Regions from separate parts of the Ahrensia sp. 13_GOM-1096m genome, predicted to be linked through region 3. Evidence: predicted binding sites of a transcription regulator. Region 3 holds the regulator's gene; each other region holds the start of a gene.
What was found. The regulator PhoB, encoded in region 3, activates phosphate uptake and scavenging genes when phosphate is short. The targets are predictions, from matches to a motif close to TGTCATNNANCTGTCAT.

Region 1 (3,211 bases), on a different contig from region 3:
CATGTTCTTACTGGCATGGTATCTTAGCCATCATGGAAAACTTGTTTGGCGCGATGCACTTTTGGCCGTCGCAGCCCCAATGGCTTATCTTTTATATGCCGTAACGCGCGGTGCGCTCGACGGTTGGTATGCCTATTGGTTCTTGGATTTAACCCAGCTTTCGACCTTCGAGTTCATCCGCAACACGCTGCTTATCGCATTTACCTTTTGCCTGTTTGCACTTGCACTCATTGCCTTGGACAAATGGTTGGCGCGGCGGCAATCACTCGATCAGCGCGGATAAATCATTCAGCAAGCTGGCTTTCGCGCGTGTTGAAGGCGTTTCCTTCTGGCGTTTTTCGTCTTGAAGCAATCGTGCAAACACAACTTGCTTGCCATCCTTTTCGGCCCAGCCGACATACCAGCCAAAGCCGCGTGAGCGGTTAAAGCTGCGATCTGCATTGCGCGGAAAGGCAAGACCTGTCTTGCCGTGAACTGTCCAGCCGTTCTGTGCCTGATCGATCTGCACAATGCTTTTCGTCAGCTCCACAGCCTTGGCGCTCACCGGCAATTCATGGTTCAGCATGCGCGATAAATAGTGCACTTGTTCGCGCGGTGAAATCTCAAGCGACGAGGCAATCCATGCCCGCTCAAGCCCGTTGTTAAAGCCTTTATCGCCTGAAAAATTGGCATTGCCGAAACCGATCTTCTGCAAATAATCACTTATGCGTTGAGCGCCCAAAGCATGGGTAATTTGCTGTGAATACCAAACAACTGAATAGCGCATCCAACGCTCCGGCGTTGTGTCTTGCCGCCATTGTTTTCCAGCCCAATCCACGTAACCTTCTTTAAATGGCAAAACAGGTGATTGCGCCGACTTCAAATAGCCAGCATCAAAACCAATCAAGGCAAGCGCAACTTTGAACGTTGAAGCAGGCGTAGCGCGGGTATCGCATTTGCCATCCTCATGCAAAATGTCAGATGAAGCAGCATCGATCACAATAGTGCAAATCGTCTTTGCGCTTGCTGCTTGTGGCACGATCGCAAAAATAATCACGGTGAAAAGAAGCGCTAATCTGCTCATTATTTGCCCTTAAAATTGGGAAGTTCTTTGTTCTCATCGCGGCACGTAAAAGGCGGAAACGTGCTTGCCGTTCCCGCATTCATGGACGCGACAACCATCGCATTGGCAACTTCTAAATCATAATCTGACACCGGACAAACGCGAATATCATGGTCGCATTTCGCTTTAATGAAGCGCTCATGTTCGGCTACAAAATCCGCACTCATTTTGTCTTTATCGTAAAGCGTAATCGCCTTGTCCCATGCATCCGAATAACGCACGCACTTTTCTTGCTTCCAAGAAAGTGCCTGCCCATGAGCAAGCGGCGGGGAAATTAGCGGAGAAATCGACGCTAAGACAACAAGCCCCGCGAAGGGCTTCACAAATTTAATGGTAGATAAAACACGCATAAAGCTGCGCTAAACAGAACTTATGGCGGAATTATGGGACCGCCCTTTTTCACTTTGCTGCCTGTAATACACCTGTCACACAACTTGCTTAGGCGATTGACAACATCAAGAATGCCGTGCCCAACTTGCACCAGCAAAACACTCATCAGGAGAACACTATGTCCCAAATCATGCTCATGAAACGTCGCCAGTTTTTAGGCGGCGCTGCTGCCGTGACAGCGCTTGCCGTGTTGCACCCGTTTTCCGCCAATGCTTCAGCAAACCAGGTGCATTTGCGCTTTATGGAAACAACCGACCTTCACGTCCATGTTTTCCCGTATGATTATTATAGCGACATGCCAACAGACACCGTTGGCCTTGCGCGCACGGCTTCCATCATCAAGGAAATTCGCGCTGAATCCACCAACTCAATGCTGGTCGATAATGGCGATTTTCTGCAAGGCAATCCGATGGGTGATTACATCGCCTATGAGCGCGGCATGAAAGAAGGCGACATGCATCCGGTCATTCAGGCCATGAACACGCTTGGCTATGAAGCCTCAACGCTCGGCAATCATGAGTTCAACTATGGCCTCGACTTTTTGATGAAAGCGCTGGCTGGTGCTAATTTCCCTGTCGTATCGGCCAATATCGCCAAAGAAATGGGCGCTAATCCACGCGCCGACAAAACGCTGCTTAAGCCCTATGTAATCCTCGACAAAATGGTCAAAGACGGTGCTGGCAATGAGCACGCCATTAAAATCGGCCTTATCGGTTTTGTGCCGCCGCAAGTGATGAACTGGGACCGCAAACATTTAGAAGGTAAAGTTCAGGCCCGCGATATTGTGGAATCAGCTGAAGCCTATGTGCCTGAGATGAAAGAAGCTGGCGCAGACATTATCATCGCGCTTTCCCACTCTGGTATTGGCGATGCAAAACGCACAGACGGCATGGAAAACGCCTCTGTACCACTTGCAGAAGTCAAAGGCATTGATGCGCTGATGACGGGCCATAACCACCTCGTATTTCCAAGCGAAAAGTTCAGCGACTTTGCTGGTGTGGACGTTGCCAAAGGCACCATTCACGGCAAGCCTGCCGCGATGGGCGGCTTCTGGGGATCGCACCTTGGCCTGATTGATCTGATGTTAGAGAAAGACGGCAATGAGTGGAAAATCGTCACCAGCACCACCGAAGCGCGCCCAATTTCCATGCGCGGCGATGATCGCAAAGTGACAGCCCTTGTTGAAAGCCAAGAAGATGTACTCGCCAGCGTTCAAAAAGAACATGACGAGACGCTCGCCTATGTGCGCCGCTCTGTCGGCAAAACCGATGCGCCACTCTATTCTTACTTTGCGCTGGTTGCCGATGACCCATCGGTGCAAATCGTCAGCCAAGCCCAGCAATGGTATATTGCTGAAATGATGCAAGGCACAAAATGGGAAGGCCTGCCAATTCTATCGGCAGCAGCACCGTTTAAAGCTGGAGGCCGCGGCGGCCCTGACTATTATACAGATGTTGCCGAAGGCGATGTGGCGATTAAAAACGTGGCCGACCTTTATCTTTATCCAAACACGGTTCGCGCGGTTGAAGTTTCTGGCGCAGAGGTCAAAGACTGGCTGGAGCGTTCAGCAGGCATGTTCAATCAGGTAGAACTTGGCAAAGCAGATCAAGAACTGCTCAACCCTGAATTCCCATCTTATAATTTCGATGTGATGGACGGCGTGACCTATAAGATTGATCTGTCACAACCATCAAAATTCGATGGTGATGGCGTCGCGGT
Region 2 (3,211 bases), on a different contig from region 3:
CCGATTGTCGCACTCAACAACATTGCCCTTAGCAGCCTGCACACTGATCAATTTTCCGGCAGCTTCGTCAATTTTACCTGCAACAAAATACCACCCAGCCGTTGCAGCCACGATCAAAAAGACCGAAAAGGCAGACAAGAACTGAATACGCCGCTTTGCATTATAGGGCTTTTTTGCGTTATCGCTGGACATGACTTCTCCATTTGCAGTTACGCATAAATACGATTGAAAGTTGGATGAATTATGAACGATCTATGGGTGTTCGGCTATGCCTCTTTAATGTGGAAGCCCGATTTTAAATTTACCGAAAAACGCCGCGCCAGATTATCAGGCTACCACCGCTCGCTATGCATTACATCTTGGGAACATCGTGGCACGCGTGAACGCCCCGGCCTTGTGATGGGGCTCGACAATGGCGGCGCCTGTGTTGGCCTAGCGTTCAAAGTTGCGCCGAATGACAAAGATGACGTCATAGCCTATTTACGCGAACGCGAGCTTGTCACGAATGTTTATCTCGAACGAATGGGCAAACTCACATTAGACGGCGGCGAACGTGTGGACGGCCTCATCTATGTCGCCGACCATCGCCACGAACAATATGCAGGCCGGCTATCGGTTGAAGATGCCGTCGAGCGCGTTTGTGGTGCCGCCGGCGGCATGGGGCCAAACGAGGACTATGTGCTTAACACCGCTGACCATGTAAAAAGCTTGGGCATTAAGGATCATTGGCTGCAAGCTGTTGCCGACAATATCAGGAAGCGCTCTTCTTAAGTTCATCGATGCGCGCCTGCGCTATAGACGAAAATGGCGGCGGATTTGGTCCATCATAAACCTCCAGCAGCAAACGGTCACAAGCTTCTTCCGTAGACGATACTAATGCAGCCATAAATTCACGGCGCGAAAGACCGGGCGGTATCGGCTTTAGAATTTCAACTTTGATTGTGCCCGGAAACCGTAAAAACTTACGGCGCGGCCAAAACAGACCCGCAACATGGGCAATCGGCACCACTGGCACATTCAAATTTTCATAAAGATGAAAAATACCGGCCTTATAGGCTGGCTCTGCACCTGCAGGACGGCGCGTGCCCTCAGGGTAAATAACAATCTGGCGACCATCTTTAATCGCTTCCCCAGCGCCCTTGTTGATCGATTTAATCGCAGTCTCGCGGCTACCGCGATCAATACCGATCATTTTCATACGCATCAGAAACCACCCGAACAGTGGTATCCATTTTAGTTCACGTTTTAGAATATAAACTGGGTCCGGCCACCAAGGCACAAATGCAAATGTATCCCATGCGGACTGGTGTTTAGGCGCAAGAATATAGCCGCCCTCCGGCATATTCTCAAATCCTGTCACCTCATGTTTTGTGCCGCAGATAATTTTCAAAAACCACAGATTCGAGCGTGCCCAAAAGCGCGGCACCCACCAAGCATTTTTGCGTTTTCCAATAGAGAAAAACGGCAACAGCACAATCATGTAGATCAGCGTGGAAAAGTAAAAAACGAAATTATATAATGCGGAACGAAGTGCAGTCACAAATAAGCCCAGACAGTTTTGCGATCAAATAACTGTCAGGTTACAGCCATTTGAATGTTAAGGTTGCGTCACTCTAGTACAAATGCAGTCATTATTTCAAAGCCGGAATTCGGCCATCGTGCAAGGCTGCCCGTAAAAAAGTTGCAACCAGCTTGCCATACTCAAGCAGTAAAACACGATATTGGCCAATCCGCTCGCCCATTGTAAACGGCCCAGAAGATCGGTTGCGTATCGCATAGGGCAATAATTCGATGTCACCTATTTCACGGCGAAGTTCCATCAAACTGCGCGGCATATGATAATCATTCGTGACAACAAGCAGCGATTTATAATCTTTTGAAGCCGCCCAATGGGCCGTACCCAATGCATTGCCAATGGTATCCAAAGCATCTTGGTCAATATCAACGCAGCAGTTGAAAAGCTTGTCTTCTATATCAAGGGCATGCTTTAGCAATTGATCGTCGGTTTTGCGGTTAACACCAGAAATCAGCAGCCGCTCACCGCGTTTTTCACGGAGCAATTGTATGGCTGGTTCCAACCGAGCAAAACCGCCCGTCAGCACAACAATACCGTCAGCGGTTTCAGCGCTTTGATTGCGGGCATGCCGATCAACGCTTGTCAGAAAAACGCCAAAGCCCACAGTCAATAAAAGCACAGACAGCAGCAACAAAAAAGCGAACATCCGTAGCAGTCGCCCCGTTATGCTGCGTTTCCTCGCCTCTACCATAATGTTTCGACTTGCACGGACATGCAATCATCCCACGGTGTTTCAACTTATTTTAATAAAGCTGAAATCAAGTATAGAACAGGTCAATTTTGGCGTTTATCCGATCAATCCAATGAAAACGGATGTTTTATATCAATAAGATTGACGCGACGGGTCTGCGCGTTGCTCATCGATCTCATATATCGTGCGCACAACGGTTAATCTTGCCGTTAATGTCGTGAGAGCAGCAACCAACGCAATGACAAAAAACGTGCCTATGAAGATGCCCATCCCAATGGAAAAATCGCCAAACAGAACAGCGACCTGCACGCCCTCAGCAGTGGTTAAATTGCGCCCTGCCCAAAATTGAAAAATAAGGAACATTGCGATCGCAGCGCCGCCGCCAATCAATGCACCGCGAAGGCCAATCCAGAAGAACCGGCGTTGAAATTGACCCGCGATAAAATTAGCGCGTGCACCAACAAAATGCAGCACTTCAATAATAATATGATTGCTCGCCAATGCGCCGCGCGTGGCAAAAACAACGGTGAGAACCAACGCTGTTAAAACGAGCAAAAGAATAGCAACGCCCACATAGGTTGTTGTGTTTGCCATCGACACGAGCCTGTCTACCCATGCTCTGTGGTCATCCAATGTAGCATTTGGAATAGCCTCATTAATTGCTGTACCAATTGCTTTAAAGTCTGGTGGGTTACGTTCATCAATCCGAATGACCACCAGCCGCGGAACCGGCAATTCGCTTAAATTTATATCCTTGCCAAGCCATGGCTCTAGCAAAGTGGCCGTTTGTGACAGGCCAATGATACGCGCATCGGTAACACCGTCAAAACTTGCTGCAATCGCCTGCGCTTCCACCAATGCCGTTTCGATATCGAAATCACGGGCTGGACGTATTTGTACGGTGGCCTCACGAGAAATTTGGCTTTGCCATGACGACGCGCTTT
Region 3 (3,211 bases):
TCCAGCACTATTGTAGTTTAAAAAAAACGGCAAGAAAGCCAGATAGTAAACTGTTCCTCATGTATCGAGTACGTCGCAGGTCTAATATCTATGACCGAGCAACGGAGAGGGATTCTATCTATAAACAGGATGGAGACGACCGTGAGTTGGACCGACGAACGCGTAGAAATGCTGAAAAAATTATGGGCAGAAGGTCTGAGCGCAAGCCAGATCGCTGCTAAACTTGGAGGCGTAAGCCGCAATGCGGTGATTGGTAAAGTCCACCGCCTTAAACTTTCAGGGCGAGCTAAATCGACAAAGCCTGCTGCACCGCGCGTGCGCCGCACACCCAATAGTGGTGGCACTTCGCGTCCAGCGTCCTCATCAGCAAGCAGCAGTGGCTCCTCTTCGGGCGGCGGCTCGAGCGTTGGCACATTCACATTGCCGCAACGCACACCGCCATCTGTCACGCACACGATTGGTGCAACCGCGCTAAAACAGGATCACGAAGTTGTCGCCTACAAAGCGCCACACCGTGACACTGATGATGTCGTCGCGCCTATGCCGCTTAAGTTGAAACTCGTTGATATCAACGAAAACACCTGTAAGTGGCCGTTTGGCGATCCACTACAAGGTGAGTTCTATTTCTGTGGACATGGCAATGAAGAAAGTTCTCCTTACTGTAAATATCACAGCAAGCTTGCTTTCCAGCAGCCACAAGATCGGCGCCGTCCGCGCTAAAAGATAGATAAAACAAAAAGGCGGCTTAAAAGCCGCCTTTTTTAATTGTACTCATTCAAGTGTATTATTTCACGGTTTCCAAAGCATAACCTGCCCCGCGAACAGTGCGAATTGGGTCTTTAACGCGGCCAATATTTATCGCCTTGCGAAGACGCCCGATGTGAACATCAACGGTACGATCATCAACATAAATATTATCACCCCAAACACCGTCAAGAAGCTGTACCCGCGAAAATACGCGCCCTGGAGCCAACATAAAAAACTCAAGCAGACGGTATTCAGTTGGACCAAGCTTTAGCTCGCGCTCATTGCGATAAACACGGTGAGCCTCACGATCGAGCTGAATGTCACCAGCTGTTAAACGATCAGCTAGAACCTCCGGCTTCGCGCGGCGTAACATTGCACGCACACGCGCTAACAATTCAGGTGTTGAAAATGGTTTGACGACATAATCATCCGCACCCGTTGAAAGACCGCGAATACGCTCACTTTCCTCGCCGCGTGCGGTCAACATGATGATTGGCATATCTTGGGTTTCGCGGCGTGCACGCAACCGTCGGCAAAGCTCGATACCGCTTACACCCGGCAACATCCAATCAAGCAGCAAAAGGTCAGGTTGACTTTCACGCAGCATATCTTCTGCTTCGTCGCCGCGACTAACAGCTTCAACCTCAAACCCTTCTGCCTCAAGGTTATATTTCAGAAGAATGCTCAATGCTTCTTCGTCTTCAACAACCATTATGCGTGGTTTTGCGCTCATCACATCACCTCGTATCCACCAGCTTAATCTAGGCTGACTTTATGTGTTTTGTCTTCATTTGGACGTGCTGCATCAAGTTTTTGACCCTTGACCATGTAATATGTTGCCTCGGCAATATTTGTTGCATGGTCGCCGATACGCTCGATATTTTTAGCGCAGAACAGGAGATGCGTACATGTTGTAATGTTACGCGGATCTTCCATCATGTAAGTGAGCAATTCACGGAATAGAGACGTGTACATTGCGTCAATTTCTTCGTCGCGCTCAATGATATTATTGACTTCGTCAACCGAACGCGTGCCGTAGCAATCCAAAACCTCTTTGAGCTGCGCTGAGGCAAGTTCGCTCAAATGCTCAATACCGCGCGCAAATTTCACACCGTGTGAATATTCCGAAACAGAGCTGACACGTTTTGCGATACCTTTTGCCATATCGCCAATGCGTTCCAAATCAGACGAAATACGGATATTGGCAAAAACTTCACGCAAATCGTTCGCCATTGGCTGGCGCTGTGCAATTAATAGCACGGCTTTATCATCAATTTCACGCTGGCCTTCATCAAGGCGCATGTCATCTTTGATAACGGCACGTGCAAGGTCTACATCGCCTGTCGTTAGTGCTTTAACTGACTGACCAATCATTTTTTCAGCATGGCCGCCCATCTCCGCAATCTTATGCGTGAGAAACTGCATTTCATCTTCGAACGCTGAAACCGTATGTTGCTTTATCATTTCAATTTCCTAATCAGAACAGATTAAACTTAGCCAAAGCGGCCAGTTATATAATCCTGTGTGCGTTTTTCAGAAGGGTTGGTGAAAATGGTCTCTGTGTCATCAACTTCAACCAAATCGCCTAAGTGGAACATGGCTGTGCGCTGTGAAACACGCGCAGCCTGCTGCATGGAGTGCGTCACGATGACGATTGTATATTGCTCGCGCAATTCGCCGATCAATTCTTCAACAATTGCAGTTGCAATCGGGTCAAGCGCCGAACATGGCTCGTCCATCAAAATGACTTCAGGCTGAACCGCTATTGCGCGTGCAATGCAAAGACGCTGCTGCTGACCGCCGGAAAGGCCTGTACCAGGCTCCAAAAGACGATCTTTCACCTCTTCCCATAGACCTGCACCGCGCAAGCTTTTTTCGACGATAACATCCAAATCAGCTTTTGATTTTGCAAGGCCGTGAATACGCGGACCATAAGTGATGTTTTCGTAAATTGACTTTGGAAATGGGTTTGGTTTTTGGAACACCATACCTACGCGTGCGCGCAATTCCACAACATCAATATTAGGGTCATAAATATCTTCGCCATCAAGCGTTAAAAGACCTTTGACCTTACAAATATCAATCGTATCATTCATGCGGTTAAGGCAACGCAAGTAAGTTGATTTACCACAACCTGAAGGGCCAATAAGCGCAGTCACTTGTCGCTCATAAACTTCCAAGTCAATGCCGTTGATTGCCTGTTTTGCGCCGTAGAAAACTTCAACGCCTTTACCTGCCATTTTAACTTTGGGCGTTTTGCTCTCGTCGTTCATATTTATGATCTCCGACTCTTTTATTACATCGTGTTTCATTGTTTTTCGCCCATTACCAGCGACGCTCAAAGCGTCTGCGTAAGAAGATTGCCGTGATATTCATAACCGCAAGAAATGCCAGCAGTATGATAATTGCGCCTGATGTACGCTCCACAAAAGCGCGTTCTGCTTCGTTCGCCCACATAAAGATT
Region 4 (3,211 bases), on a different contig from region 3:
TGGCTTATCGGCGCGATAAAACGCCGGTGTTCTGCCGCGATTTAAAAGCCGATGGCGCAATGACTGTTTTGCTGAAAGACGCTATTCAGCCAAACCTTGTGCAGACGCTTGAAAACAATCCTGCCTTTGTGCATGGCGGGCCTTTCGCAAATATTGCTCATGGTTGTAACTCAGTTGTTGCGACCACTACGGCCTTGAAGATTGCCGATTATGTTGTAACTGAAGCTGGCTTTGGCGCCGACCTTGGCGCTGAAAAATTCATGAACATCAAATGCCGCAAGGCCGGCATTGCGCCTGATGCGGTTGTGTTGGTTGCGACAGTGCGCGCCATGAAAATGAATGGCGGCGTTGCCAAAGCAGACCTTGGCGATGAAAATGTCGATGCTGTTAACAATGGCTGCTCGAATTTGGGACGCCACATTTCCAATCTTAAATCGTTCGGTGTTCCGGTCGTGGTTGCGATCAATCATTTTGTCACCGACACGGAAGCCGAGGTGCAAGCGGTAAAAGACTATGTTGCAAAGCAAGGTTCTGAGGCGATCCTTTGTAAGCACTGGGCGCATGGTTCGGCGGGTGTTGAAGAACTCGCGCATAAAGTCGTGCAAATGGCGGATAGCGGCATGGCTAATTTCGCACCACTTTATCCTGATGAAATGCCGCTGTTTCAAAAGATCGAAACAATTGCCAAACGCATCTATCATGCCGACGAAGTTTTGGCGGACAAATCGGTTCGTGAACAGCTAAAAACATGGGAAGATCAGGGCTACGGCCATCTGCCTGTCTGTATGGCCAAAACGCAATATTCGTTCTCAACGGACCCGAATTTGCGCGGTGCACCGACAGGACATTCGGTGCCTATTCGCGAGGTGCGGCTTTCTGCAGGTGCAGGCTTTGTCGTGGTTGTCTGCGGGCAGATAATGACTATGCCGGGCCTGCCGCGTAAACCATCAGCAGAGATTATTCGTTTCAATGATGACGGCGTTATTGAAGGGCTGTTTTAAGTCAGAGATTAAAGAGCCCTGGCTCAAAATGGTTCATATCTTCAAATGTGCAAAAGTCGCTTGTGCCGAGTTCGATCATCGGCACATTTTGCAGAAAGTCAGCGCTTAGCATTTGGAGGGCATCTGCGTGGGCTTTTGCCTGCTCAGCTGTCATGAATTTGATCAGATAAGCCATCGTTATATGGAATGTGTAGGTCTCGTGATCTGGATGACGATAGCCAAAACAATCGGCCAGCTGATCGCGAAAATCGCGCAGCGCTTGTTCATCGTCTGGCGTTGCGCCTGCCACCGTTAGACCATTGGGCGTGACAGCAATTGCTTTGACATTGAAAGGCCGTGATTTGGGGAAGTCTTGCAACTTCTCAATCATATGTGCGGTTGCAGCATCAATCGGCGCATCGAGAGGCAGGGTCGGCGGCCAAAAACCGGCCGTACGTCTGAACTCAATGATCCCTTGAAAGACCGTCATATGGTAGCTGGAAATAGGTGTGAAGGCGAAGTGCGCAGCGCTTGGTAATGCCTTCATTTTTTCAGCAAGGGTAATCAACGCATCTTGCGACTTTGAACCATCAAGCACATGCGCGACGACTGTATTGCCCGGTTCTGGCAGGAACCTGCCTTGTGGGTCAAAGCGCGTGCCAGCATGGGCAGGCGCATGACCTTGTCCTTTGCCCGTTAAATGATCGATGAGTTTTTGTGATGTTTCATTCGGCATAGGAGGCTCCTTGGCCATGAGCACCTATCGTTGTTTCTTGAAAGATATATGACGTCACTTTGTAGGCGAGGCTAAAATGTTACCGTTAAGAACAGGCATTCATGATCTGAATAAATTTTGATTGCACTGCGGCGTTTACGTGCTAAAGATTTGCTATGAGCAAAACAATGAACATCGCAGCGAATTGGTGGCGCACGCTTTCATAGGCGGGCTTTTTCGTGTTTTGACGCATATGCACCGCCTTAGACATAAGGCGGTTTTTTTGTGTCCGCACATTGTTTAAAGGTTCAACTTTATTGGCTCATCTTGAGCAAACAGGCAGATTTGACATGACGAATGCAGGCCAGCGCCAACAACCGGATCAGTTTATAACACGCGGGGGCGTTGCAATTGAGCGGTGCCGCGAAGCCGTTGAATATGCGACAGCAATCGATAGCTATTTGGATGCGCTCGATGATCGTCTGGGCGCTGTCTTATCCTCAAACTATGAATATCCGGGTCGCTATACACGCTGGGATATTGCGATTGTTGATCCGCCCGTCATGATCAGTGCGCGCAAACGCGACATGCAGATCAAGGCGCTTAATGAGCGCGGAAAAATCATCGTTGCGATGATTAAAAAAGCGCTTGTCGATGAGGCGCATATTGCAAAAATGTCGGACACAGATGATGGGCTTGCCATTGTTATTGCCCAGCCTACGCGTGTTGTGTCTGAAGAGGAGCGTTCGCGCGCGCCATCGGTGTTTTCTGTTGTGCGCAAGATCGTTGATCATTTCCATTCGCCTCAAGATGACAATTTGGGCTTCTTTGGTTCATTTGGCTATGACATTGCATTCCAGTTTGATCCAATTGAAGAAAAGCTTGAGCGCGCCAAAAACCAGCGCGATCTCGTTCTGTTTTTCCCAGATCGAATTTTGGTCGTTGATAACCATTCGGCGGCTGCGTGGGTCGATGAATATGATTTTGCCGCTGATGGTGCATCAACGGCTGGCTTGCCGCGTGAGCAGACTGCCGACCCATTTATACCAAGCGATGTTGTGCCGCCAAAGGGCGATCATAATCCGGGTGAATATGCGGATCTTGTTCGCAGCGCCAAGCAGAGCTTTTCATGCGGTGATCTGTTTGAAGTTGTGCCGGGACAGATGTTTTATGAGCAGGTCAAGAGCAAGCCTTCTGCGATTGCGCGCCGCCTGAAAGCGACCAATCCTGCGCCATATTCATTCTATATGAACCTTGGCAATAATGAGTTTTTGATCGGTGCGTCACCGGAAATGTTTGTGCGGGTAACGGGTAAGCGCATTGAGACATGCCCGATTTCTGGCACGATTGAGCGTGGTGCCGATGCAATTTCAGATTCAGAGCAAATCTTGAAATTGCTCAACTCGAAGAAAGACGAGTCTGAGCTAACCATGTGTTCAGACGTTGATCGTAATGATAAAAGCCGCGTGTGTGAGCCTGGTACTGTGCGGGTTATTGGCCGCCGCCAGATCGAGAT

Region 1: the regulator PhoB is predicted to act here: its motif matches at 1,515-1,531, upstream of N530_RS0110110 (bifunctional 2',3'-cyclic-nucleotide 2'-phosphodiesterase/3'-nucleotidase).
Region 2: the regulator PhoB is predicted to act here: its motif matches at 1,569-1,585, upstream of N530_RS0111830 (1-acyl-sn-glycerol-3-phosphate acyltransferase).
Region 4: the regulator PhoB is predicted to act here: its motif matches at 1,754-1,770, upstream of N530_RS0112940 (DUF1868 domain-containing protein).

The regions. Positions count from the first base shown of each region.
Region 1 covers NZ_JIAX01000012.1:153,153-156,363, reverse strand. Annotated here, with positions in the region: gene N530_RS0110125 (Pr6Pr family membrane protein) at 1-283, shown strand, start outside; gene blaOXA (class D beta-lactamase) at 263-1,063, opposite strand; gene N530_RS0110115 (hypothetical protein) at 1,063-1,452, opposite strand; gene N530_RS0110110 (bifunctional 2',3'-cyclic-nucleotide 2'-phosphodiesterase/3'-nucleotidase) at 1,611-3,211, shown strand, end outside.
Region 2 covers NZ_JIAX01000013.1:176,232-179,442, reverse strand. Annotated here, with positions in the region: gene N530_RS0111840 (DUF2125 domain-containing protein) at 1-192, opposite strand, end outside; gene N530_RS0111835 (gamma-glutamylcyclotransferase) at 244-771, shown strand; gene N530_RS0111830 (1-acyl-sn-glycerol-3-phosphate acyltransferase) at 752-1,480, opposite strand; gene N530_RS18030 (YdcF family protein) at 1,632-2,222, opposite strand; gene N530_RS0111820 (ABC transporter permease) at 2,400-3,211, opposite strand, start outside.
Region 3 covers NZ_JIAX01000006.1:310,033-313,243, reverse strand. Annotated here, with positions in the region: gene N530_RS0101870 (GcrA family cell cycle regulator) at 142-720, shown strand; gene phoB (phosphate regulon transcriptional regulator PhoB) at 785-1,480, opposite strand; gene phoU (phosphate signaling complex protein PhoU) at 1,504-2,211, opposite strand; gene pstB (phosphate ABC transporter ATP-binding protein PstB) at 2,241-3,020, opposite strand; gene pstA (phosphate ABC transporter permease PstA) at 3,073-3,211, opposite strand, start outside.
Region 4 covers NZ_JIAX01000014.1:129,875-133,085, reverse strand. Annotated here, with positions in the region: gene N530_RS0112945 (formate--tetrahydrofolate ligase) at 1-1,001, shown strand, start outside; gene N530_RS0112940 (DUF1868 domain-containing protein) at 1,003-1,716, opposite strand; gene N530_RS0112930 (anthranilate synthase) at 2,046-3,211, shown strand, end outside.